DNA from 4 places in the Streptomyces sp. NPDC030222 genome. Region 4 is predicted to be linked to each of the others. Evidence: riboswitches for the same ligand, from Rfam matches in the RefSeq annotation. Region 4 holds a riboswitch; each other region holds the start of a gene.
The links. Region 4 has a riboswitch for cobalamin ahead of ACZ4Z5_RS10850 (cobalamin biosynthesis protein). Riboswitches for the same ligand answer to the same signal wherever they lie in the genome.

Region 1 (7,814 bases), on a different contig from region 4:
GGCACGGCTCCAGCGCCCCGCAGCGAACTGACGAGCCATCAACAACCGATATGCGGACGGGGGTTCCTTCAGCGGGAACCCCTGCCCTAGATTGCCTGCCCACTACAGGTGATCGTTAGGGACGGAGCCGCCACATGGCCGACGAGAGTAAACCGCCTCTGATCACGCCGCTGCGCGTGATCGTCGCCCTCTGCCTGATCGCACCGTTCGCCGCGATGCTCTGGGTCGGCTCGTACGCGAAGACGGAACCCGCCGTCGGCGGCATCCCCTTCTTCTACTGGTACCAGATGCTCTGGGTACTGATCTCGACCGCGCTCACCATGGTCGCGTACAAGCTGTGGCGCCACGACGAGCGGACGCGCACCGCAAAGGGGGGTGCGACGGAATGAAGGACGGTGTGAACGGAGTCGCCCTCGGCGTCTTCGTCTTCTTCTTCCTGGCCGTCACGGTCCTGGGTTTCCTCGCCGCGCGCTGGCGCAAGGCGGAGAACGAGCACAGCCTCGACGAATGGGGGCTCGGCGGCCGGTCCTTCGGCACCTGGATCACCTGGTTCCTGCTGGGCGGCGACCTCTACACGGCGTACACCTTCGTCGCCGTCCCGGCCGCCGTGTACGCGGCGGGCGCCGCCGGCTTCTTCGCCGTGCCCTACACGATCCTGGTGTACCCGCTGATCTTCATGTTCCTGCCGCGCCTGTGGTCGGTGTCCCACCGGCACGGCTACGTCACCACCTCCGACTTCGTCCGCGGCCGCTTCGGTTCCCGGGGCCTGTCGCTGGCGGTCGCCCTCACCGGCATCCTCGCCACCATGCCGTACATCGCGCTCCAGCTCGTCGGCATCCAGGCGGTGCTGGACGTGATGGGCGTGGGCGGCGGCGAGAACACCAACTGGTTCGTCAAGGACCTGCCGCTGCTCATCGCCTTCGGCGTGCTGGCCGCGTACACCTACTCGTCGGGGCTGCGGGCACCCGCACTGATCGCGTTCGTCAAGGACGCCCTGATCTACATCGTGATCGCGGTGGCCATCATCTACATCCCGATCAAACTGGGCGGATTCGACACGGTCTTCGCCAAGGCGGGAGAAGCCTTCGCGCAGACCAACCCGGCGACCGGCAAACCGCGCGGCGCCCTGGTGCCCGGCGAGGCGTCCCAGTGGGCCTACGCCACGCTCGCGCTCGGCTCGGCCCTCGCGCTGTTCATGTACCCGCACTCGATCACGGCCACCCTGTCCTCGCGCAGCCGCAACGTGATCCGCCGCAACACCACCATCCTTCCGCTCTACTCGCTGATGCTGGGCCTCCTGGCCATACTCGGCTTCATGGCGATCGCCGCCGGGGTGAAGGTGACCAACGGTCAGCTCGCCATCCCCCAGCTGTTCGAGAACATGTTCCCCGACTGGTTCGCGGGGGTGGCCTTCGCGGCCATCGGCATCGGCGCACTGGTGCCGGCGGCCATCATGTCCATCGCCGCGGCCAACCTCTTCACCCGGAACATCTACAAGGACTTCCTCCGGCCGGACGCCACCCCGGCACAGGAGACCAAGGTCTCCAAGCTGGTGTCACTGCTGGTGAAGGTCGGCGCGCTGGTCTTCGTGCTCACCATGGACAAGACAGTCGCCATCAACTTCCAGCTGCTGGGCGGCATCTGGATCCTCCAGACGTTCCCGGCCCTGGTCGGCGGCCTGTTCACGCGCTGGTTCCACCGCTGGGCGCTGCTCGCGGGCTGGGCGGCCGGCATGGTCTACGGCACCTGGGCCGCGTACGGCGTCGCCAGCCCGACGCAGAAGCACTTCGGCGGATCGTCCGACGTCATCCCCGGCATCGGTGAGATCGGCTACATCGGTCTGACCGCCTTCGTCCTGAACGTGGCCGTGGTCGTGGTCCTCACCCTCGTCCTGCGTGCGGTGAAGGCCCCGGACGGCGTCGACGAGACCTCCCCGTCCGACTACACGGCCGACGCCGGGGACCCGGGCGTCCAGGCCGAACTGCCGCCCGCCACAGCCGGCGCCGCCCACTGAAAGGCCCCTTCTCCCCCAAGGGCCGCCCCGTACCAAAGGGGCGGCCCTCGGGCGTTTCCACCCACTCACGACACTAGATGTGGGGCATGATTCAGCGAGCCGCCCCCACATGTATGCTCATCCTCGCTGTCCCGCAGGGGAATCCGGTGCGAATCCGGAACTGTCCCGCAACGGTGTGATCGGTGTGCCTTTGCGCAACCCCGAGTCCGAAGACCTGCCGACAGCGCACCCGGACCGTCCGGCCCGGGTGTCCAAGACGTCCGGGCCTCGCGGAGTGGGCCGGTGGACGCGGCGCGTCGGCTCCAGCCCCCGCACGCCCGCATGCCCCCGCCCTCCCGACGGCCCCGAGCCGAGCGAGGGAGAGCACCCCCGTGACCATCGCGCCCGCAGATCCGGCATCAGCGACGGAGAACGACGGCCCCGGGACCGCACTGCTGCGGACCCTGACCGACCTCACCGCCGATCTGCCCGACGCCGACCCCGGCCGGGTCGCCGCTGCCGCACTGCGGGGCCGGCAGCCCGGCTCGGACGAGGCCGAACTGCGCGGGCTGGCCACGGAAGCGGCCGCCGGACTCATCTCCGAGGACCCGGCGTACTCCCGGCTCGCCGCCCGGCTGCTCACCGTCACCATCGCCGAGGAAGCCGCGTCGCAGGGCGTCCGGACCTTCTCCGAGTCCGTCGCCGTCGGCCACCGCGAGGGCCTGATCGCCGACCGCACCGCCGAGTTCGCCCGGACCCACGCGGCCCGGCTGGACGCCCTGATCGACCCGGCGGCCGACGACCGCTTCGGCTACTTCGGCCTGCGGACGCTGCACAGCCGCTACCTGCTCCGGCACCCGATCACCCGCCAGGTCGTCGAGACCCCGCAGCACTTCATGCTGCGGGTCGCCTCCGGCCTCGCCGAGGGCACGACGACCCGCTCGGTCGACGAGGTCGCCGCGCTCTACGGACTGATGAGCCGGCTCGACTACCTGCCGTCCTCGCCGACCCTGTTCAACTCCGGCACCCGGCACCCGCAGATGTCGTCCTGCTACCTGCTCGACTCCCCGCTGGACGAGCTGGACTCGATCTACGACCGCTACCACCAGGTGGCGCGGCTGTCGAAGCACGCCGGCGGCATCGGACTGTCCTACTCCCGCATCCGCTCCCGCGGTTCGCTGATCCGCGGCACCAACGGCCACTCCAACGGCATCGTCCCCTTCCTGCGCACCCTCGACTCCTCCGTCGCGGCCGTCAACCAGGGCGGCCGGCGCAAGGGCGCGGCCTGCGTCTACCTGGAGACCTGGCACGCGGACATCGAGGAGTTCCTGGAGCTGCGCGACAACACGGGCGAGGAGGCCCGGCGCACCCACAACCTCAACCTCGCGCACTGGATCCCGGACGAGTTCATGCGCCGGGTCCAGGACGACGCAGACTGGTCGCTGTTCTCCCCCGCCGACGTGCCGGAGCTGGTCGACCTGTGGGGCGAGGACTTCGACGCCGCGTACCGCAGGGCCGAGGCGGCGGGGCTGGCCCGGAAGACCATCCCGGCACGTGATCTGTACGGCCGGATGATGCGGACCCTCGCCCAGACCGGCAACGGCTGGATGACCTTCAAGGACGCCTCGAACCGCACGGCCAACCAGACCGCCGAGCCGGGCGCCGTCGTGCACTCCTCGAACCTGTGCACCGAGATCCTGGAGGTCACGGACGACGGCGAGACCGCCGTCTGCAACCTCGGCTCGGTGAACCTCGGCGCGTTCGTCACCGACGGGGACCTGGACTGGGAGCGGCTGGACGCCACCGTGCGCACCGCCGTGACCTTCCTCGACCGGGTGGTCGACATCAACTTCTACCCGACCGAGCAGGCCGGCCGGTCCAACGCCAAGTGGCGCCCGGTGGGCCTGGGCGCGATGGGCCTGCAGGACGTGCTCTTCAAGCTGCGGCTGCCCTTCGACTCCGCTGAGGCGAAGGCGCTGTCCACGAGGATCGCCGAGCGGATCATGCTCGCGGCCTACGAGGCGTCCGCCGACCTCGCCGAGCGCCACGGGCCGCTGCCCGCCTGGGAGAAGACCCGCACCGCCCGCGGGGTGCTGCACCCGGACCACTACGACGTGGAGCTGCACTGGCCCGAGCGGTGGGCCGCCCTGCGGGAGCGTATCGCCGCGACCGGCATGCGCAATTCGCTGCTCCTCGCCATCGCGCCCACGGCCACCATCGCGTCCATCGCCGGCGTGTACGAGTGCATCGAGCCGCAGGTGTCCAACCTGTTCAAGCGCGAGACCCTGTCGGGCGAGTTCCTCCAGGTCAACTCGTACCTCGTCGACGACCTGAAGAAGCTGGGCGTGTGGGACGCGCAGACCCGGGAGGCGCTGCGCGACTCCAGCGGCTCGGTGCAGGGCCTGAAGTGGATCCCGGAGGACGTGCGGGCGCTGTACCGCACCGCCTGGGAGATCCCGCAGCGCGGACTGATCGACATGGCGGCGGCCCGTACGCCGTTCCTGGACCAGTCGCAGTCGCTGAACCTGTTCATGGAGACGCCCACCATCGGCAAGCTCAGCTCGATGTACGCGTACGCCTGGAAGCAGGGCCTGAAGACGACCTACTACCTGCGGTCCCGCCCGGCGACCCGTATCGCCCGCGCCGCCGGTGCGCCCGCGGCGACCGCGACCATTCCCGTCCAGCAGGCCGCCCCCGACGCGGACGCGGTCGCCTGCTCCCTTGAGAACCCCGAGTCCTGCGAGGCCTGCCAGTGATGCGTGACCAGAACCTGCTCGACCCGGGCTTCGAGCTGACCCTCCGCCCGATGCGCTACCCCGACTTCTACGAGCGCTACCGGGACGCCATCAAGAACACCTGGACCGTGGAGGAGGTCGACCTCCACTCGGACGTGGCCGACCTCGCCAAGCTCTCCGCGGGCGAGCGCCATATGATCAGCCGTCTGGTGGCGTTCTTCGCGACCGGCGACTCGATCGTGGCCAACAACCTGGTGCTGACGCTCTACAAGCACATCAACTCCCCCGAGGCGCGGCTGTACCTGTCGCGGCAGCTCTTCGAGGAGGCCGTGCACGTCCAGTTCTATCTGACGCTGCTGGACACGTACCTCCCCGACCCCGAGGACCGGGCCGCCGCGTTCGCGGCCGTGGAGAACATCCCGTCCATCCGGGAGAAGGCACAGTTCTGCTTCAAGTGGATGGACTCGGTGGAGTCCATCGACCGGCTGGAGACCCAGGCCGACCGCCGCCGCTTCCTGCTGAATCTGATCTGCTTCGCGGCCTGCATCGAGGGTCTGTTCTTCTACGGCGCGTTCGCCTACGTGTACTGGTTCCGGTCGCGCGGCCTGCTGCACGGCCTGGCCACCGGCACCAACTGGGTGTTCCGGGACGAGACGATGCACATGAACTTCGCCTTCGAGGTCGTGGACACCGTCCGCAAGGAGGAGCCCGACCTGTTCGACGACAAGCTCCAGCAGCAGGTCACCGACATGCTGAAGGAGGCCGTCGAGGCCGAGCTCCAGTTCGGCCGCGACCTGTGCGGCGACGGTCTGCCGGGCATGAACACGGAGTCCATGCGCGAGTACCTGGAGTGCGTCGCCGACCAGCGTCTCACCCGCCTCGGCTTCGCGCCGGTCTACGGCTCGCAGAACCCCTTCTCCTTCATGGAGCTCCAGGGTGTGCAGGAGCTGACGAACTTCTTCGAGCGCCGCCCGTCGGCGTACCAGGTGGCCGTCGAGGGCTCGGTCGACCTGGACGAGGACTTCTGACCTGCTCCGGACGCTGAGTGGCCCCGGCGGTTTTCCGCCGGGGCCACTCGTCGTCCTGCGTCAGTCGTTGGGGACCGTCTCGTAGCGCGGGGTCCCTTCGGCCATCTGGCGCAGCGCGTCCTTGCGGTCGCGCTTCGACAGACGGTCGATGTAGAGGCGACCGTAGAGGTGGTCCGTCTCGTGCTGGAGGCAGCGGGCGAAGTAGCCCGTGCCCCGGACCTTGATGGGGTTGCCCTGGACGTCCTGGCCGTGGACCTCCGCGTAGTCGGGGCGGGCCAGCGAGGCGTAGGCGGTCGGCACGGACAGGCAGCCCTCGTTGGAGTCGTCGAGGATCCGGTGCTCCGGCGGCAGCTCCTGGATGACCGGGTTGCAGACCACACCGACGTGCCGGGTGCCCTCGTCGTCGGGGCAGTCGTACACGAAGACCTTGAGGTCGACGCCGATCTGGTTGGCGGCCAGGCCGACGCCCTCGGCGGCACGCTGGCTGGCGAACATGTCGTCGACGAGTGCCGCGAGCTTGTCGTCGAACTCGGTCACGTCCTGGCATTCCCGGTGCAGCACCGGATTGCCGACGACCGTGATGGGACGGGCGGTGCCGCGGGCGCGGCAGGCCTGCTCGCGCTCCTCACAGTCCTCGGTGTCCACGACGAAGCCGTCGTTCACCTGCTCGTCCGTCTCCTGCTGCGCCATGATTCGCCGCACGCCTTCCTCAGTACCGACTCGTTGTCCGGTACAGCCTACGGCGGCCGGTCAGCAGACCTCCTCCAGATCCCGCCATTCACGGGTTTCCGGGCTGTCCGCCACCCACCCGTCCAGGAGGCCGCGGACCAGTCCGGCCGGGGCGGCGATACCGCATTCCCGCTCCGGCACCCACAGCGAGCCGTTGCCTGCGGTGCGGTGCCCGAGCGGTCCCGGGTGGCCCGGTTCGCTGTGGTCGTGCGGGTCGAGGTGCTCCCCGTCGCCCTCGCCGCTGGGCATCCGGCTCTCCGAGCAGGCACGGCACAGCAGCCGTACGGACGAGGACCAGTCCTCGGCGGCGAACCCGGCGTCGGCGGCCAGGCGCTCCAGGGCGTCCCGGTCCTCCTCGGTGGCGGCCTCCAGCAGGACGACCCAGGTCGGCACGGGTGAGGGCGCCCACAGTTCGATCTCGTCGAACACCGGGAACGCGGGACCCGCCGCGGTGACCCGCTCCCCGTGGGGCACGCCGTCGTGCAGGACGACCTCGCCCCAGCGGCGTCCGGAGGAGGGCAGCGGAATGGAGAGGATCTCCATACGGGCCGGGTCCAGCCGGCGGCCCCACACCACCTCGGCCTCGCCCTCGGGCGAGAGCCGCACGGCCGCGCTGCCGAGGTCCATCCCGGCGGGTTCGCCGTTCTCGACGGCCTCGCCGGGCACCTTCAGGCCGTAGGCCTGCCAGGCGCGGCGGGCCAGCGGCCAGTCCTGGAGCGCGGTGGCGGCGATGCCCACGTTCCACCAGTCGGGTGCCCCGGTCTCCTTGTCGAGCAGGGCGACGGCGCGCAGTCCGGCGGCGCGGGCCTGCTCCCAGTCGTGCCGGAACTTGTGCAGCAGGGCCAGGTTGAACCAGGACTCGGACAACCACGGCTCCAGGTCCGCGGCGCGCGTCAGCAGCGCGCCGGCGTCCTCGTACCGCCCGTCGCCGATCAGCGTGAACGCGCGATCGGTGGCCTGCCGCCACGAGGCGGAGGGCCGGTGTCGTCCCTTGCCGAAGATCCTCACGATTCCCGCCTGCCTTGCGGACACCCCTGCACTTCGCATCCAACCATGCCCGGCCGGAACGCCGCTCATTACTCCTGGGTTACCCAGGTGCGATGGGCATGAGACTGCCCCTTCCGTCCCGGGACAGGACTTTGGCCAGGGTTTCCACGATCTCGGGCTGGTATTCGCGGGCGGTGTCCAGCCGCAGCCGTTCCAGCGCGTCCAGGTGCCCCGACGGGCCGCGCCCGGTGTCCGTGCACGCCAGGTCGTCGTACGCGTTCACCGCCCGTACGATCCGCGCGGACAGGGGCTGTTCGCGGTACGGGTCGGCCTGGCTCTCCA
Region 2 (7,814 bases), on a different contig from region 4:
TAGCCGACGGCGAGCCCCTGGGTGGCGAGACCGCCGGGGCGGTCCGGTCCGTCGGTCATGTCCGTGACGGGTTCGGTCATGGTGTCGGTCACGAGGCCACTCCTTGTACGCCGCGCCGGCTGCGGATCAGGAACGCGATGACGACGGGGGCGCCGAACAGTGAGGTGATGGCGTTGAGCGGCAGGACGGAATCCGTGCCGGGCGGCTGGCTCAGCAGCGCGCACGCCAGCGCCAGGAACGCCCCCGCGAGTATCGACGCCGGGATCAGCGCCCGGTGGTCGGAGGTTCCCAGCGCCACCCGCGTCAGATGCGGGACGGCCAGGCCCAGGAAGGCGACCGGGCCGCAGAACGCGGTTGCCGCGCCGGCCAGCAGTGAGGTGCCGAGCAGCGCCAGATCGCGGCTGCGCCGCACGTTCAGGCCCATGGTGCGGGCGTAGTCCTCGCCGAGCAGCAGGGCGTTGAGGCGTTTGGCGGTCAGCAGCGCGGTCAGCAGGCCGGCGCCGATGACGGGCAGCATGACCTGGAGGTCGGGCCAGGTCGTGGCGCTGAAGCTGCCCAGGCCCCACATGACGAACTGCTGGGCGCGTTCGGGCCTGGCGTAGACGAGCATCACGCCGACCACCGCGGTGGCCGCCGAGCCGATCATGACGCCGATGACGAGCAGGGTGACGGCCGACTGCACCCATCGCGAGAGGAGCAGGACGAGGGCCAGCACGGCGGCGGCGCCGAGTGATGCGGCCAGGACGACGCCCACGCGCCCCAGCCCGGCCAGGTCTCCGGTGAAGCTGCCGGCGACCCCGCCGGTGCCGACCACCACGGCGGCGACACCCATGCTCGCGCCCGAGCTCACCCCGAGGGAGAACGGGTCGGCCAGCGCATTGCGGAACAGGGTCTGCATCTGCACGCCCGCCACCGCGAGGGCGGCACCGACGACGGTGGCGGTCAGCGCACGCGGCAGCCGGACCTGCTCGACGATCACGGTCCATCGCGGGTCGTCGGCGGTGCCGCCGAACAGGATCCGCACCACCTCCGCGACCGGCACCCGGTGGGAGCCGGTCGCGATGGTGAGGACGAACAGCGCGGCGGCACCGGCTGCGAGGGCGAGGACGACGGCGAGGCGCCGCCGCCTCGGCCGTACCGCCCGCGGGGCGTCCGGAGCGTCCGGAGCCTTCGGGGTCTTCGAGTTCTTCGAGGTCTTCGGGGTGGAGGCCGACGCGGTTGTCATGTGCGTCGTCACGCCTTGGGCACCGGTCGGTGGAAGGTGAAGGAGTGGCCCTTCGCCTGGTCCGGGTGCATCAGCGCGAAGAGGTCGGCGAGGACCAGGTCCGGGCGCAACACACCGCGCTCGAAGTAGTCGTTGCCGCCGCCGGGGCCGAGCGCCTTCGTGTTCGTCCAGACCGCGCCGCCGGAGAGGGCCTTCAACTGCCCGTACCGGCTGTCGGCCTTCACGGCGTCGGCGGTGGACTTCCACTGCTGGTCGGCGATCCAGACCGGGGCCTCGCCGCCCTTGGCGTACACCGCCTCGAAGTTCAGCTGCACGTTGCCGGTGCCCGCCTCACCGGCCCAGGGGTAGGTGCCGCCCGCGTCCTTGATCAGCCGGGCGGCGTAGCTGCCGCCGGCGGGCATGTACCAGGTGCCCTGGTACATCGTGCCGGGCAGCACTTCGACGGGCTTGCCGGCCTTGACCGCCTGCGCTCCCTTCTCGGCGACCTTCCGGTAGTCGCTCTCGATGGTGTCGAACACCTCGCCGGCGCGCTTCTCGGCTCCTGTGAGTGCGGCCATCGCCTTGACCCACTCGGCGCGTCCGAGCGGACTGGGCTCCAGCCACTCCGCGTTGGCGACGACGGCGATGCCGGCCTGGCGGAGCTTGGGGTATTGCGGGTCGTCGGTGCCCTGGGTCATCAGCACGTCGGGCTTGGCGCCGATGACCGTCTCGGCGTTGAGGGTGCGGTCCTTGGCGTACTCGGTGACCTTGCCGGCTTTCACCCGCTCGATCACCTGGGCGGAGGAGATGTTCGCGGCGCTCGCCACTCCGGTCAGCACGTCGAGGGTGCCGGTCTCGGTGAGCAGCGGCAGGTGGGTGGTGGAGGCGGAGTACAGGCTCTTGACGGGAACGGTGACCTGCTGCGCGGTCGCCAGCTCACCGGTCAACTCGGGCTTCGGTGCACCGCACTTGACCAGCACGTACGACTCGGGCTTCCCCTTGGGGAAGGGCTCGTCGACGGTGAGGACCTGGTAGCTCTTCTCGTACCGGAGCGTGAAGTTCTCGGCGTGCTTCACCGTCGACTTGACCGGGAAGTAGTCCTTGGCCGGGTCGAAGTCCTTGATGCAGCCGTCCCCGTAGGCCTGGGCCCCGGCGTCGGCGGGCGGGCTGGAGTCGCCGCCGCACGCGGTGACGGTGAGGGCGACGGAGAGAAGGACCGCCGCGGCGGCCTGACGGCGTCCGGGCATGACGGATCGTACGGTCAAGGTGACTCCTGGTGGCGTGCGTGGGCAGCGCGCATCGGCATCCTGGGGCGCGCGATGCGGTGTGTACGGAAAGGAATCCGCGGAGGGGGCGTCAGGACCTGGAGACGAGCCTGGGGGAACGGGCCGGTGCGGCCGGCCGGGCAGGCCGGACCTGACGGGTCACGGGCGGCGCGAAGCCGCCACACATACGCAGGCACACGAGTGCCACCGCCTCTCCCGGGGAAATCCGCCCCGTCCATCGAGGTGCGACGGCGTGAGTCTCCTGACTCGGGATCGACGCTTCTCCGGCCTTCCCACCCCGGACGGGGCGGTGGCCATGGCGGAGTCGCTCCCCCTACACAGTGGCGGTACCGTGCCGGAATCCCACCGGCTTCCTCGTTCCGCCGTCGCTTGTCGGACGGAAGCATGGCAGAACCGGCCACGGCCGCGCCAGACCCCCATGGGCGCGGCCGGCCACGGCGGACGGTCGTCGGCCGGGGAGTGGGTGAGTCCGGAGCGTCCGGCTGGGGCATGCACGGCGCATGCCCCAGCCGTCGGGAGCGGTCGGTTGCGCCGGGCTTTCGCGGGCCGTGGCCGACCGAGGCCGACCGCCCTCGGCGACCTCCTGGCAGCCGGGTACGCGGGTCGCCGATGGTGATCCGGCTCTCCTTGCGGCACTTGCGCACTCGCCGGCGAACACTGACGGTTCGGCTTCAGGGACGGATCCGGCACGGGGCCGGCAGACCGGTCCGGACAACGCAGCAGGCCCAGGTAGTCGACCTGGGCCTGCTCTCGAGAGCGGATGACGGGGATCGAACCCGCCTTCCCTATCCGGCGGCCCGCTCCAGGGTCTCCGCCGCCGTGCCCGTCCGCTGCATCCGGTGCCACCGCAACCGGCTGCCGAGCAACGCGGTCACCACGGACTGGACGACGACCAGGTACATGAGCTGGCGGTACAGGAAGATCTGCAGCGGCAGCGTCCACAGCGGCTCGAATCTCTCCCTGTCGAGCCGCAGCGCGTACACCGCCGTCGCGACCTGGACCGCGGTGAAGCCCAGCCAGACGCCGGCCGCTTGTCCCGCGTCCTGGAAAAGCAGTCCGTACACGGCGAAGACGTCGACGAGCGGGGCGAGCAGCGGCAGCACGGTCTGGAAGAGCAGCAGGTACGTCAGGCCGCGGCGGCCGAGCTTGCCGGACTGGCCGCGTTCGACGACGGCCCGGCGGTGCTTCCACATCGCCTGGAGGGTGCCGTAGCACCACCGGTAGCGCTGCTTCCACAGCTGACTGACGGTGGACGGCGCCTCGGTCCAGGCGATCGCCGACTCCTCGTAGACGACCCGCCAGCCGTCCCGGCACAGGGCCATGGTCAGGTCGGTGTCCTCCGCGAGGGTGTCCTCGCTGACGCCGCCGACCGCGGCGAGCGCGTCCCGGCGGAACGCGCCGATCGCACCGGGCACGGTGGGCATGCACTCCAGGACGTCGTACATTCGGCGGTCGAGGTTGAAGCCGATGACGTACTCGAGATGCTGCCACCGGCCGAGGACGCCGGTCCGGTTGCCGACCTTGGTGTTGCCGCTGACCGCGCCGACCCGCGGATCGGCGAGCGGCTGGATGAGCCGTTCGACGGCGTCGGGCTCGAAGACCGTGTCACCGTCGATCATCACGACGATGTCGAAGTACGCCCAGGACAGTCCCGTGTTGAGCGCGGCGGCCTTGCCTGCGTTGGGCTGCCGGACGACCATCACCCGCGGGTCCTCGATCGACTCGGCGATCTCGAAGGTGCGGTCGCTGGAGCCGTCGTCGACGACCACGATCTGGACATACGTGTGGGTGGAGGCCAGCAGGGAGCGGATCGTCTTCTCGATGCCGGCCTCCTCGTTGTACGCCGGCACGATCACGGACACCGGATCGGTGACCGGCGGCAGCCGCGGCGCGCCGCGCCGGCGGCGGGCCCGGACCCGGCGTACGTGGAGCCGCGCGACGCCGAACAGCATGACCAGCCGTACGGCGGTGATGACGCCGGCGACGACGAGCAGCCAGGTCATCCCGTCGGCGAAACCGCGCGAGACCTTCTGGGCGAGGACGAACGCAGCTCCCGTCCACTCGGCGGCGGGGGACACGCTGTACGTGGTGTCGGGGAGGCCGACGGCGGCGCCGACGGTCGTGTACTCGGTGCCGCCGCCCTCGGCGAGGAGCCGCTCGGTCTGCCGCACGGCCTCGGGCGAGCCGGTGTACTGCCGTACGGAGGCGTCGTCGGCGGCGACGATCAGGTAGCCGGACTCGGCAGCGCGCCCGGCGGCCTCCCACTGGCTCGCGCAGAGTTTGCTCACTTCCCCGGTGTGCGGCAGGCGGAGCAGCCGGGTGCCGGTCCCGGCGGTGCCGGCGAGCGCGTTCTGGGCGAAGGAGAGCTCCAGGCCGGCGCGGGTGCCGGAGACCTGACCGAGGTCGGCATCGGTGTACGTGTGCGAGCCGAGCTCGTGCCCTTCGGCGACGATCCGGCGCAGCAGCTCGGGGTGTTCGGCGGCGGCGCTTCCGGTGACGAAGAAGGTGGCCTTGACGCCCTTGGCCTTGAGGACGTCGAGCAGGCGGGGGGTCCAGCCGGGGCCGGGGCCGCCGTCGTAGGTGAGGGCCACGGTACCGGGGCGGGGCGTGGCGCTGTGGACGCCGGTGTCGTCGACGCGGAGGACGGGGCCGCCGTCGCGTATCTCCTTCGGCGCGACCGGACAGGAGCCGGCAGGTGCGGGGGTGGCGGTGGGGGCGACCTCGTGGCGGCCGTAGCCGGCGAAGGTCAGCGATGTCGCGGCGACGAGCAGCGTCAGGGCGAGGATGTACCAGTGGGCCCGGGGGTCACGCCGCAGGGCGTGCCGCTTGCCTCCTGCGCCTGCGGACGGCGCGGGGCCCGCGGCGCGGGGCCGGGGAGTACGGGGTTCCGGGGCGGGCGGTTCCTCGCGCGCACCGGCGTCGCGCCGATGCGGCTGTTCGTGCGGGCCGGCATGAGAGGGCGGCTGCCGATACGGCCCGGCGTGCGCCGGCGGCTGCTCGTACGGACCTGGGTGGGCTCCCTGCCCGTACGAGCCGGCCGGCGGCGGCCCGTACGGGTCGGCGTACGGCGGCTGCGCACGATACGGATCCCCGTACGCGTCGCCGTACGGCTCCGGTGGGCCCCACGGCTCATGTGGATACGTCACTTCGGCCTCTTCGTGGCTCCGGGAGCCTGACCGGCTTTGCCCGGTGCGTCCTCGGTCGCGGATCCGCCGGAGCCCCCGGAACCGCTGCCGGACGTTGGGGTCGGCCGTGCAGTCGCCGTCGGGGAGGCATTCGTCGGGGAGGCTGCCTTCGTCGGGGATGCGCTCGGGCTCGGGGCCGCGCTGGTGGGCGGGGCGCTCGCGCGGGCGGTGGGCCGCGCAGAGCCGTCGTCCTCGCCGCCGGCATCGGAGGCCGACGGCGACGGGTCGGCGATGAGTGCGGGGGCCGGGCGCCCCTTCTCGACCCAGGCGCCTCCGCCGGGGCCGGAACCGAAGAATCCGGCTATCAGGACGGCAAGAAACCCAAGGCAGGCCACCCCGACGCCCACGGCCACCCACCTCATGGCGCGGCCCCGCCGTCCCGAGGCGTCGACGAAGACACTGTTGTCCTGCTGGCTCATGGGCGCGGATTCTAGGGAGGCGACGTGAACGACGCGAACTTGCCCACATATCCGGCAGAGCCGCGCGCCCGGTCCGCCCGGCATGTCCCGAGAGCGGCAGTTCTCCTGAAGGAGCCGGCGACGGGACACGGTCGGTGACACGGGTCGTCGGCCTCCCCCCACCAGGAGATGCCGACAGCCCGTACGCCAAGGCCCGCGCCGAGGCCGGCCTGCCGAAGGACTTGCGGGAAGGCCGCGATGATCTACCGGCACTCCGACGGCGGACGTCGGCAGGAGGTCGCCGGAGGCATCGATGCCATGGGTCGCGCGGCACGCCGGAAGACGGTGGCCGAACCGGGGCCGCGCGGGACGGCCGACCGTCGGCGGGCAGGGGAGGCGACGTCCCGCCCGGGGTTCTGCGCCGAGGATTCGCGATGGGATCAGCGGGTTCGACGGGAACGGGCGCGGGCCAGCCGGCCTAGGGTGACGGCGGTCAGGCCCAGGAGCACGGCGAAGCAGGCACCGCCGAGCCCGTTGCCGGTGCCGAGGCCGCCGTCTGCGGTGGCCGCGACCGTCCCGCCGACGACCACGGCGACCGGACCCGTCACGAGGGCCGTGACCGCTCCGTTCCGCCGGGCCCAGGTGACGATGCGCCCCCGCCTGCTGGTGCGGACCAGGGCCAGGCCGCCGCCCACCGAGCCGAGGAGGCCGACCAGCGCCGACAGAGAGGCTCCGACCCGGCCGACGCTCACGGTGTAGACGCTTGCGACGACCGGCTGGACCGAGGCGTCCGCGGCGGCCGGTTCGGCCAACGCGAGACCGCCGATCAGGACGGCAGCGGCAATGGAAAGCACGGATCGAACGGACATGGCAGGTCTTGCCTTTCTGAGATGGTCTGAACCGGTTGTTCGTGAGATCACGGGCCCCAGGGGTCCGGGTACGACCGCGACCACTCGACCGCTGCAGCAGGCGACACCGGCGATGACGATCCGGAGTCGTACCGGACATCCGGGTCCGGCCGTCCGGTGCCGAGTCGGCTCTCGTGGCCGTCGGGCTCACCGTCGGATCGCCGTCGTCGGCGGTTCACCGCCCGGCGGCCAGGACCTGGCGGCCGGGCGCAGCGGCAGGCGCGGGGGCAGCGACCGGACCAGGGCCAGGGTGCTGAGGGCGAACATCACCACGCCCAGGGGGACATGGAACGAGGGCACGTGCGCGATGCCCAGTGCGACCTGCGCCGAGGCGAGGAGGAGGAAACCGGTGGAGTACAGGACGGGGCGCGGGGATCCGCCGCCCGGGCGCCAGGCCAGGAGCGTGGCGAGCACGTACAGCATGGCGGCTGCGTACATCACCTTCGATCCGACGTCGTGCATCAGATAGCCGCGGGACGAGGTCAGCAGCATGCCTGCGGTTGCCGCCTGGAAGAAGAGGGTCAGGGTCTGCAGGACCATCGCGGTCCTGAGGAAGGTGCCGCCGCGCGGCGCGGCGGCAGTCGTCCGTCCGGTCATGCTGTGGTTCCCCTCGTGTCGTGTGCGGCGATCGGCGGGTGCTTCCGAGTCGTCGGCGTCAGCGCAGGGTGAGCGGGGTCCCGGAGGTGACGTGGGTCAGCTTCTCGGGGTTGCGGACGAAGTAGAGGCCGGTGATGCGGGCGTCCTCGACACGGACGGCCATGACGCCGTCGAGCTCGCCGTCCACGTGAACGGCGAGTGCGGGGCTGCCGTTGACCACGGTGGGCTCCCAGGTG
Region 3 (7,814 bases), on a different contig from region 4:
TCCCGATCGGCCCCGCCCGCATGACGATGCGCCGCTGGATGTGACCGGAGAGACATGCCCGCAGCAAATTGAGGTCGGTGTCCGGGTCGTGGAGACCGACCAGCCGGCTCGTCAGACCTCTGCTCAGCCACCTGTCCTGCGAGGCAAGGATCCGCAGAGCGTCGGGATCACGTGACTGCAGCACGTGGTCGAACACCGCGGGGGGCGTGCGGCCGTGCCGGAGCATGTATGCGGCCAGCAGCCACTGCCCGTGCGGGCCGATCCGGGCAAGTACCGCCGTCAGCGCCTCCGGGCGTGCCAGGCACAGCAGGAAGCCCAGCGGCCACATCCATCGGTGGTCGCTGCGCCGGAGCAGGTCGACGGCCTCATCAGGGGAAACCGGGGCCGCCATGGAGACCCCGTGCCCCCAGGGGACACCGGCGCCCACCGCTTCGATCTCGCGAGCGCGCAGAGCGTCCCTCGTGCGGGCCGTGTCGAGGAGCTCGGGCCAGGTCGCCCCGTCCGTGCGCTCCGCGGTCCTCGCGTGCGTCTCGTCCCGTGCGACGGCGGCGAGCCGCAGCCATGCCTCCGGATCGGCGCCCAGCTCACGGTCGAGCAGGTCCGCCAGGGCACGCTCCCACGCGATGGTCACGGTCAGCCGCCAGGCTTCGTGCGGCACCTTGATCAGCTGGCAGGCCGGGAAGGCGTCCAGTACGTCCCCCGCTTGCAGGACGCCGCACTGGTACGCCGTCTCGGCGAACTGCCACGGTGTCCCGGAAGCATGCGGCCGGGCGATGGTGACCAGTGCCCTGGCCCGGTCCGGGGCCGCGTACCAGCCGGCCGACGGCTGCACTCCCGACCTCACGCAGGCGTCGATCAGCCAGTCCGGTGTCTCCCAGCCCGGGGAGTCCTCGGACCTGTGAGCGGCGAGGAAACCGAGGCTTCCCCGGTCGGCGGGCAGCTTCGCCGTGCCCGGCGCGGCGACCGAGACCAGAAGGTCCAGCGCACTCAGCACCGCCCGCTGCCGGTCGTTGGACGGCTTGCTCGGCGGAGCCGTGGTCGGGCGGTCGGGCTGCGGGGGCGCGGCGGGCCGGTGTCGTGCCGTCCTGCCGGGGTCTTCCGGTTGCGCGTCGGGCGCCCCGGTCACCGGGCTCGCTGCGGCTGCGGTGGGCCGGGGACCGGCGACCCGGGCGGCCGTAGTGACCAGCTCCGCCAGGGAGCCGACGAAGTCCGGGAGGACCTGCGTCAGAACGGCCCAGGCCTCCGGGTGTCCGGCAAGGTGCTCCTGTACAAGCTCGTGGAGCACGGCGCGGGTGTCCTCGCCCAGCAGCCCCTCCCGGTCGAGGGCCGTGAGAGCCCGGACGGCCGTGGACGCGGGGCGGGCCACCCGCACCAGCTCCGCCGGGTCGAGCTCACCCGCCCTGACCACCCCGAGCGCCCATTCGACGGCACGGTGATCGAGGGACTCCTCGGGCAGCCGCTCGGCCGGGGGAGTGAGGTTGCCCGCGATCCGGCCGTCCTTGCGCCAGGGCTCGTTGAGCAGCGTCAGCTGGAAGTCACGCCGGTCGGCGTCCGTCGCGTCCTCGTGCCGGATCAGCTCCTCGGCGGCCTTCGGCATGAACGGGTTCTCCCGGTTGGCCGCGGCGAGAGCCGGGAAGTCGTGGACGTACGGCTCGCCGAGCAGAGCCTTCAGAGTGCTCGTGCCCCGCGCGGTCCGGAGCAGCCGCGGCAGCGTCTTCGGATCCTCGTACGCCTCGCCGGCGGCGCGCAGCCGTGCGAGGCCGCCCGGCTTGTCGAGCGCGTCCGTGGCCCGGGCCCGGACGTCGGGGTGGAAGTACGTCTCGTCCGACGGGTGCGAAAGGAGTTCGCGTACCGCGTCCGGTCCGCACCGCTGCCAGACCCGGACCAGGGCGTACTGCTGCGCCACCATCCGTACGCCCCAGGTGACGGCTTTGGCCACCAGTTCGGGGTCTCCGCAGCCCAGCAGCGGAGCAGTCCAGGTGCCCGGTACCTTGCCGGACAGGAGGTCCGCCCTCAGTTCGTCGTCGAGGGGAATCGTGTCCGCGTTGTGCACGATCGCCCGGCGCAGGGAGGGAGTGCAGCGGGGGTTCCGGTAGACGACGGCGTTGACCACTGGGTCGCCGGCTGCCACCAGACGTTTCAGCACCCGGGCGTCGAGCCGTGGATGACCGGCGAGAGCGGTCCTGGACCGGGCGTCGCCGAGATCCGCGACGACCGTGCGCAGCCCCGGACCGGGCATGGATCCGCCGGCGAGCAGCTCCTTGACGGTGCTGTCCGGGAGAGCGGGCAGCGCGGCGGCCGTGTGTTCCGGGGCGGCGTACTCCATGAGCAGCCCCAGGGCGGCCGGCACTGTCCGCGGCGGCAGCGGGATCGGGCCCGTGGCCGGTTCCGGTTCCGCCGCCAGCAGCTCGGGCAGTGTGCCCCGGTGCTTCTCCAGCGCGTCGTGCAGCCCCCGCCAGCGCGCTGGATCGTCCGCGAGATGCCGGTCCGTCAGTTCCCGCAGCCGCTTGCCCACCGGCCCGTCGGCGGCCGGTCCGGCGGCGTCCCCGAGCAGGCCCGCCACCGCACGTGCCGGGCGGGCGCGCTCGACGATCTCGAGGGCCAGCGCCGAGTCCAACTCTCCGGCGTCCCGCGCTGCGGCCGCGAGGCGTGTGAGCCCGGAGGCGCGCGGCGCCGTGAGCGCCGCCCGAAGGGCTTCGGCGGCCGCGCCGCGTACCGGGGCGTGCTCCGTTGTGTTCCGTTCCGGGAACGGCTCTCCCAGACGCTGCCGGACCGTTGCCACGTCCCCTGCGGCCAGCCCCGGCACCAGCAATCCGAGTGCCTGCTCGCGCAGTCGCGCGGACTCCAACCGATCAGCCGTCATAGTTCCGCCCCCGTTCTCCGCCGGCCCTCGACCGGCATGCGCCATCTCATCACAGACCACTGACAACGCCGCCGGGATGCTCACCCGGCACCGCGCTGCGGGTGGGCGTCCCGGCGGCCGGAGTCCACATGAACCCGGGCGACGCGTGGGCGGTCCGGGGCGGCACCGTCGGCGTCGGCTGCCCGTCTCCCGGAACCGTGCCGTACGTTCCGGTGGAACGGAACGTCGCGGACCGGCGGTTGGTGTGGTCCGGGGCCGGACGGACCGCGGGCCGACGCCGGACGGCGTCCGAAGGCGACGAGAGGCCGGTGCCGGGTCGTCAGCCGCTGCGGGCGGTGAGCAGGGCGTCCAGTTCCTCGGGAGTGCGTGGGCCCGTCGCGTCGTGGGGCAGCAGGCCGTGCGCACGGAGGAAGGCGGTGACGCTGATGCTCCAGGGGGTGCGCAGCCGCGCAGCACTCAGCAGTTCGGGACGGGCGAGCAGTTCGCCGGGCGGACCGGTGTGCAGGCCCTGGGCCGTGAGGACCGCGGCGTCGTCGGCCCAGCGCAGCGCCAGGTCCACGTCGTGAGTGGCCATCACCACGGTCGTTCCCGCGGCGCGGAGCCTCCCCAGCACGTCGAGCAGCTGCTCCTGACCGTGGGGGTCGAGTCCCGCGGTGGGCTCGTCGAGGATCAGCACCCGGGGACGCATTGCTACCGCGCCCGCGATCGCCGCACGCTTGCGCTGCCCGTACGACAGCAGGTGTGTCGGCCGGTCGCGCAGCGCGGAGATGCCCAGCGCCTCCAGTGACGCGTCGACGCGCGACCGCACTTCGGCCTCCGGGAGGCCCAGGTTCATGGGACCGAAGGACACGTCCTGGCCGACGGAGGCGGCGAACAGCTGGTCGTCCGGGTCCTGCACGACCAGTTGGACGGAGGTGCGGAGCCGGGTGAGCCCCGCGCGGTCGTAGGTCACGGGCTCGCCGTCCAGCCGCACGACGCCGGTGCCGCAGCGCAGTCCGCCGCTCAGGAGCCGCAGCAGGGTCGTCTTGCCGCTGCCGTTGTGCCCGAGCAGGACGAGCGAGCGGCCCTCCGGGATCCCGAATGTGACTCCGTGGAGGACCCGGGGACCGTCCTCGTACGCGTACCCCGCGTCGACGAGTTCCACGACGGGCTGCGCGGCGGGATCCGCGGTCATACGACGAACCTTTCGAGCGTGAGGGTGAGTGCCGCGATGCCCGTCAGCAGGGCCGCGGTGGCGGCGAGGAAGCGGCCCGAGATCCTGGCCTCGGGAACGAGGACGCGCAGCGTTCCGTCGTAGCCGCGTCCCGCGAGCCCCGTCTGGAGCCGGGAGGCCCGGTCGAAGGCGCGGACGAACGCGGTCGCGCCGAGCCCCGACAGGGCGCGCCAGGCCGCGGCGCGCGTGGTGTGGCCGAGCCGGGCCGCCTGCGCCTGCCGGATGCTGCTGATCGCGTCCAGCAGCAGGAAACCGATCCGGTACATCACGAGCGCGACGTCCACGACCGGCGCGGGCACACCGGCCCGCACCAGGCGGGGCAGCAGGTCCGAGACGGGTGTGGTGAACGCGAACAGCAGCACGCCGAGGGATGCGGCCGAGGTCCGCAGCAGCAGGTTCCCCGCGGCCTCGGGGCCGTGCGGGGCGAGCGACACGAGTCCCTCCGGACCGCCGACCCGGATGAGCAGCGGCACGGCCCCGGTGAAGCAGAAGCCGAGCGGGATGCGGAACGCCCGCCAGAGCTGCCGGGACGCCACTCCGGCCGGGCCGAGGAGCAGGGCGAGCGTCGCGACGGCGACCAGGGGCGCGCCGGGCCACGGCGGCAGTGAGATAGCGGAGACGGTGAGTCCCAGGCCCAGGCACGCCTTGTCCACGGGATGGCGGCGGCGCCAGCGACTGCTGTGCGCCGCCACGTCGATGGGCAGCACCGGGCGCTACGCCTGGGTGTCGTCGGCGCGGGCGGCTCCGGCGTCCGCCGGGACCGGTCCGTCGGCCGGGCCGGGCCGGTCCGTGGCCGGGGCGCCGTCCTCGCCGGTGCCGGCAGTCGTGGCGCGGGCCCGTGCCACGCCCTGCCTGCGGCCCTTGCGCAGACCGAAGTAGTAGGCCAGCACACCGGCGCCGAGGGCGGCTTGCAGGGCGAACAGCGCGGACTCGATCTCGCCGGACGGCGGTTCGTAGAGCGGGGTGAACCAGGGCTCGTAGCCGGGGTCGAGTTCCGCGATCGCCGATTCCGCCTGGGCGTCGGCGCCCGTGAACGGCTCCTCCTTGCCCTCGCCGAGCCCCAGGGCCAGGGGCAGCACGGCCAGGGCGGCCACGATCAGCAGCAGCAGGGCGTTGATCTTCGCGTTGCGGCTCATCGGGCCACGGCCTCCGTCGTGTCGTCGTCCTTCCGGCGCGGCGTCAGCAGCACTCCCAGCCGGGTGAGATCGGCTTTGCTGGACTGCGCGAGCAGGCGCATCACCAGTACCGTCAGCAGTCCCTCGCTGACGGCGAGCGGGATCTGCGTGACGGCGAATATGCCGCCGAACTTGGCGAGCGCGCCCAGGATTCCGCTCGCCGGGTCGGGGAAGGCGAGCGCCAGCTGGACACTCGTGACGCAGTACGTGCACAGGTCCGCGACGAACGCCCCGAAGAACACGCTCACCATCAGCGGTGTGTCGAACCTCCGCAGCAGCCGGTAGATCCCGTAGCCCGCCCAGGGACCGGCGATCGCCATCGAGAAGGCGTTGGCGCCCAGCGTGGTGAGGCCGCCGTGCGCCAGCAACAGCGCCTGGAACAGCAGGGTGATGGTGCCCAGCACCGCCATGATGGGCGGCCGGAACAGGATCGCACCCAGGCCCGTTCCGGTCGGATGGGAGCAACTGCCGGTCACGGACGGGATCTTCAGTGCGGAGAGTACGAACGTGAAGGCGCCGGAGGCTCCCAGCAGCAGTGTGCTCTCGGGATTCGCCTTCACCTCCCGGGTGAGCGTACGGACACCGTGGACGACGAAGGGGGCGGACGCGGCGCTCCAGGCGACCGCGTGCAACGGGGGCAGATAACCCTCGGCTATGTGCATGAGTCGGAAGACCCTCTCCAGCACCTCGTGGATGGACAACGCGCCCCGGCCGGTCTCCTGGCTGACGGGTCATGCCGCTCGGGCTCCGCCTTCCCGGGCCGGCCGCGGTCCTCCGCGGCGCCCCAGTGGCTTCCCCCGTTCCCCTGGGGAGTGGAGCCGAACTTCCCGATCACAGTGGCGAGGGCCGCACCGGTTCTGCACCGGTTTCCCGTTCACCAAGGCTCTGTGACCTTAGTGGTCCGGGGTGAACCGTCACAAGCGGCGCACAGGTGTGCGGATCGCCTTGCGCCGGAGATCACAACCCGGTCGTCGGCCCCCCTGTCCCTTACTGGCAAGTAGCTTCGACGTGACGGATGCGGATGGAGGCACAATGGGCCCAGAATGGTGCAAAGCCGCACGACCGAGGAGGTCGCATGAACGCTGAATCCGAGTCGAAGCGGGGACGGCTGGGCGGGATCACGCCCGACAGTCTTCTCCACACGGGTGCCAGTGACGATTGCACCGCGGAAGATCTGGTGCTCGCCTCGGGGCGTGACATCACTCCCAAGACCATGGAGTGGGCCAAGCGGCGTCTGGCCGCCGAGGGGCGCGCGGCGATCGACAAACAGCTCCCCTGATCAGCATCTTCCTCTTCACGTCAACTCTGTACGAGGTCGCGGCGCGTGCCGCCGCCCGGAGCGGGCAGACGGTACGCGCCTCGTGTTCTCCGGGCTGCCTTTCCCGCGCGGCTGATCCGGCTCGCGGTGCACCGCCGTGGTGGCGCGCCGGTGCCCGTCCCCGCTCGGCTTCGTCGCGGCCCGGCTCCGGCGGCATTCACCGGTGGTACGCGGCGGCGACGTGACGCCCGCCTCGCGGCGGAGCGCGTATGCCGGGCGCACGCACGGACCGCGAGTCGTCCTTGCCCCGGTCCTCCTCGCCCCGGTCCACCCCTTCCTCCTCACCCCGTCCCGTAGACGCCCTCCGCGAAGGCGGCGAGCTGATTGGCGGGGAGCTTTCTGACCAGGTCGGCCTCGGTGATCATGCCGACCGGCTGTCCGTTGTCCAGCACCAGCAGCCGCCGCACCCGTGCCTCGCCCATCACCCTGACCGCCTCGCCAGCGGGGGCGGCGGCGTCCACGGAGAGCGGCGGGCCCTCGGCAAGGTCCCCGGCTGTGACCTTCGCCGGATCGTGTCCCGCCGCCAGGCACTTCACCACGATGTCCCGGTCGGTCACGATCCCCGCCAGGCCGCCCGCGCTGCTCGTCACCGGCAGTGCGCCCACGTCGTGGTCGCGCATCACCTGCGCCGCGCGGTCGAGCGTCTCGGTCGCCGGAACGGTCAGCAGATCGCTCGTCATCAGGTCGCGTGCGGTGAGCATGGGGACCTCCATAGGCGGTGGGGAGGAGGGGCGCCACCGCCATGCTGTCCGGGCCGCGGTCCGTGTGCGAGCCACCCGGGCCGTACGGGTGAGCTCACGGCGCACCGTCGGGGCCGGCGTCTCCCGCCCTGCGCGAGTCTTCCGGATTCCTGCAACACGTTCTACTGTGTGCCCCGCCTCGAGCCGCGGCCACGTGCGGCCCCAGGACCGACCGCGACACTCCGGGAGGGACCGTGCACCTCGCCTACACACCCGAGCAGCAGCGGCTGCGCGCCGAGCTTCGCGCGTACTTCGCCGAGCTGGTCCCGGGCGGCAGCGCCCACGGCCACCCGGACGGCACCCGAGGCAGGGGAGCGTCCGCCGACGCGGATCCGGTCGCCCGGAAGCGGTTCTACCGGGAGACCATCCGCCGGCTCGGCGCCGACGGGCGCCTCGGCATCGGCTGGCCCGTGGAGTACGGCGGCAGCGGGATGACCCCCATCGAGCAGTTCATCTTCTTCGACGAGGCCGCCCAGGCCGGAGTGCCCCTGCCGCTGATGGCGCT
Region 4 (7,814 bases):
TCCTGCCGCTCGTACTGCCGGAGGGCCTTCTCACGGGTGGCGCCCTGGCCGCCTGCGATCCGCTCCTCGTTCTGGCGCATCTTGCGGATCAGGACGTCGAGGCCGCGGGCGGAGAGGATCCGGTCGCGGGCGAGGACGTCGAGGTCGCCGGTGCGCGGGTCCTGGGGCAGATAGCCAACCTCGCCGGAACGGGAGACGGTGCCCGCGGCCGGGATGCCCTCACCGGCGAGGCACTTGGTGAGGGTGGTCTTGCCTGCTCCGTTGCGGCCCACGAGGCCGATGCGGTCGCCCTTGGCCACACGGAAGGACGCGGATTCGATGAGGACGCGTGCGCCGGCGCGCAGCTCGATGCCGGAGGCGGTGATCACGGGGAAATACTCCAGAGCGGTATGGACGGCGGAAGGGACGGATGCGGCAGCTTCGACGCCGTCTAATGCGCAAGGAGATTAGCCATACGAAACAGTTTACCGGGCCCCCGCAACCCGTTTTCCCGGAGCGGTCCGCCGAGGGTCCGCCGCGCGGAGCAGGATGAACCGGCCGATACTCGGCGCAGGGCGGCGGCCGCCCGGCGACCGAACGGAGCAGGGCGGTCTGGTGGCGCACGCGGAGCTGACCTACGGCAACGGCATGATCATGCTGGGCAGCAGGAGCACCGGCGGCGGGTTCGACGAGCTGATGAAGGGCGCCGGGCCCACCGGGGTGTTCGTCCACGTCGACGATGTGGACGAACACCACCGGCGGGCCGTGGAGCACGGCGTGGAGATCCTGGTGCCACCGCGGGACCGGGACTACGGGGCGCGGGACTACATGGCCCGTGACCCCGAGGGCAACATCTGGAGCTTCGGGGCCTATTCGCCCGGTGCCCCCCGACCCTCCTCCGGTCTCACGACCCGCCCGTGTGCACCTGGAAGGCGGCCCTGCGGACCGCCTTCGCCAGAGCCGGGTCGGGATGGGCGGCGGCCAGGGCCACCAGCACCTGCACGGTGCGGGGGTGGCCGACGGCCCGGACCTCGTCGAGCAGCGCGGGGACCGTGCCCTGGACCGCCGAGTCGAGGTGCCTGACCAGCAGCTCGCTCTCCCCGTGGTCCGCGATCGCGGCCGCGGTGTCGACCCAGAGCCAGGTCGACTCCTCGCGGGTGAGGACGTCCGGGGCCTCCTCGGCGCCCGCCCCCTCGTACTCCGCCAGCCAGAGCAGGGCGTACGGGCGCAGCGACACCTCGCCGGCCGCTGCGCGCACCTCCGGCTCGGCGGGCGCGCCCACGACCCGCAGCGCCTCGAAGGCGAGCCCGCGGAGCAGGGCGTCCTGGCCGCGGGCCGCCTCCAGCAGCTCCATGACCGCGGTGCCCACCGGGCGGGCGGCCAGCCAGGCGCGGTACTCGGCGCGGGCCGGGCCCGGGGTGAGCCGGGCACAGCCGCGCAGCATGTCCTCGGCGGACTGCTCGATGTTGCCCGCCGGGCTCTGGGCGGCGACGCAGATCTGTTCGAGTTTGACCCATACGGCCCAGTTGCCGAGGGGGGACAGTGTCGCCCGACGGCCTGCCGGTCCGGTGCCCAGGGTCAGTGCCCCGACTGCGGCCAGACCGTCGAGTGCCCAGTCGAGCAGCAGCGCGAGCGGGGTGCCGGCCGCTTCCGGGCCGGCTGTCGCGGCCGGGGTGTCCTCCTCGGTCAGCGAGACCTTCCCGGGATGCCCGGCCCGCGGGACCTCCCGGGCCCGCGGAATCCCCCCGTTGTCCGGCATCTCCCCGGTCCCCTCCGCCGGAGCGGTCGTCACGGCCCGGGGGGCGGCAGGCGTCCCGTACGGGACCTCGCAGCGTTCCTCGCGCAGTTCGGCGACACGCTGCTCGAGCAGGTCGAGCAGAGCCGGTACGAGCACGGGCCCCGCCGACAGCTGGAGCAGGGAGAGCACCTGGGGGACGGCCTCGACGACCTCGGCGACGGCGGTGGGCGCGACGTCGTCCGGAGCATGGTGGAACAACGACCAGGCGTCGAAGAGCGCGACCCAGCAGCGCAGTACCGCGGCGTCGTCCCCGTCCCAGGCGCGCAGCCGCCAGCCGGTGCGGACGCAGTCGCCGTGGAGTTCGACGAGTCCGGCGAGGCGGGCGCGGTTCCAGGCGGAGGACACCTGTGCGCGGGTCAGGAGCAGTTCCGCGGCGGCGCGTTCGGTGGCGTCCTCGGGCAGGGCGCCCGCGGGGCCGGAACGGAGTGCCACGCCACGGCCGCTCTCGTCGTCCGCCCAGCGGGCGATCCGTACCGCGTCGACGAGCACGAGCCTGGCCTGGCGGGCCAGTTCTCTCGGCACCGGAGTGCCCTCGGGCGGGCGGGGAGCCGGCCTGGCGCGCCGGTCCGACACCGCCTTCCGGGCGGTGACGAGGGGTCGGGGGCGGACGAGTCTCAGCCTGGAGTCGCGCGGGGTACGGGACGTCACGGAGGCAGTCTTCCCGTAGACGCCCCGAAAGCCCAAACGGAGGGGGCTGTTCTCCAGAGCGCGGGGCACCCGCCGCGCGGGGGCGAGCGCCCTCCGCCAGGGGGTTGTCCCGGTGGATCAGGGGCGGGCGGCCCGGGTCTCCGGTGCCGTCGTCCGGTGCCCGGCGATTGCGAGGCGGAGGGCAAGGGTCCACCGCCGGAGGCCAGAAGTCCCGCCGGAGGCCAGGAGGCCAGGACTCCCGCCGGAGGCCAGGGAGAATCCGAGAGGGTCCATGCGGAGCGTCGGCGACCGGCGACAACGCCGTAAGCCGCCGTGTGCCGGGCGGGCCGGCCGCCGGGCCCGACCGCGATCCGCCGGAAACCCCCGCCTAAGGGGTGTCCGGCGAATCGGGGTCGGACAGCCCGGGTCGTCTGGTGCCGTGGATGGCAAGGCGGAGGAGGGGGGTCCCGCCGGAGGCAGGGGGAGAGAGGGAGGGTCCATGCGGAGCGTCGGCGACCGGCGAAAACTCCGGAAGCCGCGGTGCCAGGCGGCCGGGCCCGGCCGGGTCCGCCGGAAACCCCGTCTAGGCCAGTGGGACCAGGAAGCGGCGGAGGGCTTCCTCGTAGCGGGCGGGGTCGGCGTTCCACATGGCGGCGTGCGGGGCCTCGGTGAAGGTCTGGAGGGTCACCAGGTCGGGCCGCCGGGAGGCGAGTTCACGCGACCGCTCCCAGCGGGCCAGGACGTCGCCGGGGCCGTGGAAGAGGAGGGTGGGGACCCGCAGCGCTTCGGGGGCGGCCGCCGCGGCGAGCCGTTCACCGCGCATCCCGGTCCTGTCCTGCGCGGCCCGCACCGCGAGCGGCAGCAGGGCGGCGGGCGTGTGGTGGGCCGAGGCGAGCGCGCGCAGCGTCGCCTCCCAGTCCAGCACCGGCGAGTCGAGGACGAGACCGCCGATGCGGTCGCGGACGCCGGAGTCGGCGGCGGCGTGCAGGGCCATGGTGGCCCCCGTGGACCAGCCGTGCACCACGACCCGCTCGGCGCCGCGGCGTACGGCGTAGCGGACCGCCGCGTCGAGGTCGCGCCACTCGGAGCCGCCGAGGTGGCCGAGTCCGTCCGGGGAGTGCGGGGCGCCCGGGTCCCCCCGGTAGGCGAGCAGCAGCACCGGGAACCGTCTGCGGTGCAGGAACGGCAGGACGTTGAGGGCGTGCTCCCGGGTGGCGCCGAGGCCGTGGACGGCGACGACCCAGGTGGTGCGCGGCCCGTGGACGTACCAGGCGGGCAGGGCGCCCAGCTCCCCGGGGATCTCGACGTTCTCGTAGTCGATGCCCAGCGCGCTGCCGGGGGTCCCGTGGTGGACCTGCGGGGAGAGGCGCAGCCGGTCGCCGGAGCGGAGTGTGCCGCGGGTGACCCGGTCGAGTCGGCGGACGACCGTGTCGGCGGAGTGCTGCTCGTCCTCGATGACGTCGCCGACGACGGCGTGGGTATGCGGTCCGACCAGGCCGTAGGTGCCGGGGCGCAGCGAGGCGAGGCTGCGGGTGAGGATGATCCGGCCCGGGGCCGTGCCGTGCACGGTGAGCCGGGGCTCCCCGGGGAGTGCACGGCCGTCGGAGTGCTTCAGCGCGGCGTCGCTGGCGTACCGGCCGGCCACGATGACGGCCGCGCCGATGCCGAGCAGGGTGGTGACGGCCGCTGCCGTCGCTGTAGCCGGGCGCACCCCTTCAGTGTCGGTGCGCAGGGTGCCCCCTGCCAGTGGACGTCGCCCGGGCGGTGCCGGGATAGCGGGCGGGACGTCGTACCCGCGTCGGGCGTCGGCGGCGTGCGTCCGCTGCGGCGGGTTCCGGGGCACCGGAGACCTCCGATGCGGAACCGAGACCTCCGATGCGGCGTGACCTCCGTCACACCGTACCCCCGCCCGGGCCGCCCGACCGGAGCGCCGACCCCCGGTACGGGACCGCCTTCCGCCGCCGACGCGGCATGCCCGACCGCCCGGCCGCACCCCTCCGCCGGGGCGTCATTCGACGTCGTGGCAGCACAGAGCGGGTGGTAACCCTTCCGAGTGACAAAGGTCTCTTCGGGTGGGTCACTTGTTCGAGTGAAGACGTCGGGCAAAGCCGTGGAATCCGCTCCTCCGAGCCGATCCGGAGCGATACAGCCGCAATCCACCCCACGCACCGGCGACCTGCGACACCGCCGGGCCCGATCGCGTTCACCTTCCGTTCATCCAGGTTTCCTAGGTTCAACCAGCCACTGACACCAAACGATTGCCTGGGTAAATGGAACACATCACTTTGCTGCTCGCGATAGTGGTTGTGACAGCTCTAGTGTTCGATTTCACGAACGGTTTCCACGACACCGCCAACGCGATGGCGACCACCATCTCGACCGGTGCCCTCAAGCCCAAGACCGCGGTGGCCATGTCCGCCGTGCTCAACCTCATCGGCGCTTTCCTGTCCGTGGAGGTCGCCAAGACGATCTCCAGCGGACTGGTCAATGAGGAAGGCATACGCCCCGAGGTCATCTTCGCCGCCCTCGTCGGCGCGATCCTCTGGAACCTGCTGACCTGGCTGGTCGGACTGCCGTCCAGCTCCTCGCACGCCCTGATGGGCGGTCTGATCGGCGCAACCATCGCGTCCGTCGGCATCAGCGGTGTCAACGGCGGAGTCGTCGTGACCAAGGTGCTCATCCCGGCGATCGCCGCCCCCCTCGTCGCCGGCATCGGAGCGATGCTCGCGACCCGCATGACGTACATGATCGGCAAGAACGCCGACGAGAAGTCCACCGCGAAGGGCTACCGCACCGGCCAGATCGCCTCCGCCGGCCTGGTCTCGCTCGCCCACGGCACCAACGACGCCCAGAAGACGATGGGCATCATCACCCTCGCCCTGGTCACCGGCGGCGTCCTCGCCCCCGGCTCCAACCCCCCGATGTGGGTCATCGTCTCGGCCGGCACGGCCATCGCCCTCGGCACGTACCTCGGCGGCTGGCGCATCATCCGCACCATGGGCAAGGGCCTCACCGACCTCCAGCCGCAGCAGGGCTTCGCCGCCCAGAGCAGCGCCGCCAGCGTCATCCTGGCCTCCTCCAACCTCGGCTTCTCCCTGTCGACCACCCACTCGTGCTCCGGCGCGGTCATGGGTGCCGGCCTCGGCCGCAAGGGCGGTGTGGTCCGCTGGTCCACCGCGACCCGCATGTTCGTCGCCTGGGGTCTGACGCTCCCGGCCGCCGGACTGGTCGCCGCCGCGTCCGAGTTCGTGGCCCGGCAGGGCAGCTGGGGCGTCGGCACCGTCGTGGCCCTGCTCATCGGGTCCTGCGTGGCGATCTGGGTCGTTTCCCGCCGCCAGGTCGTCGACCACAGCAACGTCAACGAGGTCGACGAGACGGCCGAGCCCGCGGGCGTGGTGACCACCGCGATCGCGGCCGTCACCCCGCCTCCCGTCGGCGACCTCAAGGCCACCATCCCGGCCCCGGCCACGTCCGCCGCCCCCGAGCCCCCGCAGCCCGCAGCGGTGTAAGGAACGAGAAGCATGAAGATCGACTGGGCAGCTCTCGGCTCCGTCTTCGGAGTCAGCCTGATGGTCACCGTCGTCCTGGTGAGCCTGTTCACCCTGGGCATCGTCGGTATGTCGAAGCCCGCGGAGGGTTCCGGTTCCGGCTCCATGGCCCTGAAGCGGACCGGTGCGTACCTCTCGTTCGCGCTGTGCGCGGCGGCCGTGAGCTTCGGCATCTACCTGATCGTGTCGTAGGACACACAGGCTCTGTATCGCGCCCCGCGAGCGGCATTCCGCTCGTGGGGCGCTGCCGTGCCCGGCACTCCCCCGCAGGTCAAAGGGCAAGTTGACTGCTGTTCGCGGGGCGTGGTGGACTGCCCGGGCCATGTACGGCGGCAGAAGAGGAAGCCGGTGAGAATCCGGCGCGGTCCCGCCACTGTCACCGGGGAGCGCTCCCCCACACCGGACGTCACGGTTCGCGCACGCGGACTGGAAGGCCGGGGGAATCGCGGATCCGGGAGCCAGGAGACTCTCGCCGCCGGTCACGTCGATCCAGGGCGCGGACCCTGAGTGAGGACACACCGCCATGCGCGCCATGCCGCCGCCGAGCACCGCACCGCGACCGGGACCCCTCCGAGGTGTGTCGGCGGGCTGACCGAATGCATGCCGATCACCTCTTCGCATACGGCGCCGCCGCCGGAATGGCGGGAGACCTGCTGCTCGGTGACCCGCGCCGCGGACACCCCGTCGCCGGTTTCGGACGGGCCGCCGCGGCCGTCGAACGGGCCCTGTGGCGCGACCACCGCGGCTGGGGCGCCCTCCACGCCGTGGTGTGCGCCGGGGGCGCGGTGGGTGCCGCCGCACTGGCCGCACACGCCGTCCGCCGCCGTCCCCTCGCCCGCGTCGCGCTGACCGCGGCCGCCACCTGGTCCGTCGTCGGCGGCACCACGCTCGGCCGGGAGGCCCGCACGATCGCCGGAGCGCTCGCCGCCGGGGACACCGAGGCCGCCCGGGAACGCCTCCCCCATCTGTGCGGACGCGACCCGCACGCCCTCGACGCGCCGGGCATCGCCCGCGCGGTCGTCGAGTCCGTCGCCGAGAACACCTCGGACGCCGTGGTGGGCGCACTGGTCTGGGGCGCCCTCGGAGGGGTGCCGGGCCTCGTCGGATTCCGGGCCATCAACACCCTCGACGCCATGGTGGGCCACAAGTCGCCCCGCCACCGCAGGTTCGGGTGGGCCTCCGCCCGTCTCGACGACATGGCCGGATGGCCCGGCGCCCGGCTCACCGCGGCCCTCGCCACGGTCGCGGGGGGCAATCCGCGCGGAGCCCTGCGGGCATGGCGCGCGGACGCCGCACGGCACCCCAGCCCCAACGCCGGTCCAGTCGAGGCCGCCTTCGCCGGCGCCCTGGGCGTCCGCCTCGGCGGCACGCTCGCGTACGGCGGTCGCGTCGAGCACCGTCCGGTGCTCAACGCGACCGGCCGCCCGGTCGCACTCGCCGACATCGACCGCGCGGTCCGGCTCTCCCGCCGGGTGACGGCCCTCACCCTGGCCACCTGCGTCACCGCCCGGCTCGCAGCCGGTGCCCTGCGCACCCGCCGGGGGCGGCGATGACGGAGACACGGACGGCGGCGGACGGGCGACGGCCTGCGGCCCGAACGGCCACGAAGCCCCGGACGCCCACGAGGAAGCCCCGCACGGCCACGGAGAAACCCCGTACGCCTTCGGAGAAGCCCCGTACCACCACGGAAAGGGAAAGGGAGACCGCATGAGCGGCGGTGGAGGACTCCTGGTCGCCGGCACGACGTCGGACGCCGGGAAGAGCGTGGTGTCGGCCGGTATCTGCCGCTGGCTGGTCCGCCAGGGAGTGAACGTCGCTCCGTTCAAGGCGCAGAACATGTCGCTGAACTCCTTCGTCACACG

Region 1: it holds a riboswitch for cobalamin, as region 4 does, so the genes downstream of both, ACZ4Z5_RS01480 (ribonucleoside-diphosphate reductase subunit alpha) here and ACZ4Z5_RS10850 (cobalamin biosynthesis protein) in region 4, are expected to answer to the same signal.
Region 2: it holds a riboswitch for cobalamin, as region 4 does, so the genes downstream of both, ACZ4Z5_RS02790 (ABC transporter substrate-binding protein) here and ACZ4Z5_RS10850 (cobalamin biosynthesis protein) in region 4, are expected to answer to the same signal.
Region 3: it holds a riboswitch for cobalamin, as region 4 does, so the genes downstream of both, ACZ4Z5_RS07970 (energy-coupling factor ABC transporter permease) here and ACZ4Z5_RS10850 (cobalamin biosynthesis protein) in region 4, are expected to answer to the same signal.

What each region holds. Positions count from the first base shown of each region.
Region 1 is NZ_JBVICA010000001.1:343,854-351,667, forward strand. Features, by position in the region: gene ACZ4Z5_RS01465 (GntR family transcriptional regulator) at 1-31, shown strand, start outside; gene ACZ4Z5_RS01470 (DUF3311 domain-containing protein) at 135-389, shown strand; gene mctP (monocarboxylate uptake permease MctP) at 386-2,014, shown strand; cobalamin riboswitch at 2,122-2,250, shown strand; gene ACZ4Z5_RS01480 (ribonucleoside-diphosphate reductase subunit alpha) at 2,386-4,749, shown strand; gene ACZ4Z5_RS01485 (ribonucleotide-diphosphate reductase subunit beta) at 4,749-5,756, shown strand; gene def (peptide deformylase) at 5,817-6,446, opposite strand; gene ACZ4Z5_RS01495 (tetratricopeptide repeat protein) at 6,507-7,493, opposite strand; gene ACZ4Z5_RS01500 (HD-GYP domain-containing protein) at 7,573-7,814, opposite strand, start outside.
Region 2 is NZ_JBVICA010000002.1:37,265-45,078, reverse strand. Features, by position in the region: gene ACZ4Z5_RS02800 (ABC transporter ATP-binding protein) at 1-92, opposite strand, end outside; gene ACZ4Z5_RS02795 (FecCD family ABC transporter permease) at 89-1,225, opposite strand; gene ACZ4Z5_RS02790 (ABC transporter substrate-binding protein) at 1,234-2,469, opposite strand; cobalamin riboswitch at 2,707-2,883, opposite strand; gene ACZ4Z5_RS02785 (bifunctional polysaccharide deacetylase/glycosyltransferase family 2 protein) at 3,276-5,276, opposite strand; gene ACZ4Z5_RS02780 (DUF6223 family protein) at 6,514-6,927, opposite strand; gene ACZ4Z5_RS02775 (hypothetical protein) at 7,129-7,578, opposite strand; gene ACZ4Z5_RS02770 (RNA polymerase sigma-70 factor) at 7,637-7,814, opposite strand, start outside.
Region 3 is NZ_JBVICA010000004.1:228,047-235,860, reverse strand. Features, by position in the region: gene ACZ4Z5_RS07990 (hypothetical protein) at 1-2,863, opposite strand, end outside; gene ACZ4Z5_RS07985 (energy-coupling factor ABC transporter ATP-binding protein) at 3,183-4,037, opposite strand; gene cbiQ (cobalt ECF transporter T component CbiQ) at 4,034-4,783, opposite strand; gene ACZ4Z5_RS07975 (energy-coupling factor ABC transporter substrate-binding protein) at 4,790-5,212, opposite strand; gene ACZ4Z5_RS07970 (energy-coupling factor ABC transporter permease) at 5,209-5,913, opposite strand; cobalamin riboswitch at 5,944-6,172, opposite strand; gene ACZ4Z5_RS07965 (hypothetical protein) at 6,327-6,530, shown strand; gene ACZ4Z5_RS07960 (CBS domain-containing protein) at 6,851-7,270, opposite strand; gene ACZ4Z5_RS07955 (acyl-CoA dehydrogenase family protein) at 7,504-7,814, shown strand, end outside.
Region 4 is NZ_JBVICA010000006.1:43,415-51,228, forward strand. Features, by position in the region: gene ACZ4Z5_RS10820 (ABC-F family ATP-binding cassette domain-containing protein) at 1-368, opposite strand, end outside; partial or broken gene ACZ4Z5_RS10825 (VOC family protein) at 529-864, shown strand; gene ACZ4Z5_RS10830 (hypothetical protein) at 884-2,425, opposite strand; gene ACZ4Z5_RS10835 (alpha/beta hydrolase) at 2,988-4,115, opposite strand; gene ACZ4Z5_RS10840 (inorganic phosphate transporter) at 4,675-5,913, shown strand; gene ACZ4Z5_RS10845 (hypothetical protein) at 5,926-6,144, shown strand; cobalamin riboswitch at 6,291-6,421, shown strand; gene ACZ4Z5_RS10850 (cobalamin biosynthesis protein) at 6,549-7,505, shown strand; gene ACZ4Z5_RS10855 (cobyric acid synthase) at 7,660-7,814, shown strand, end outside.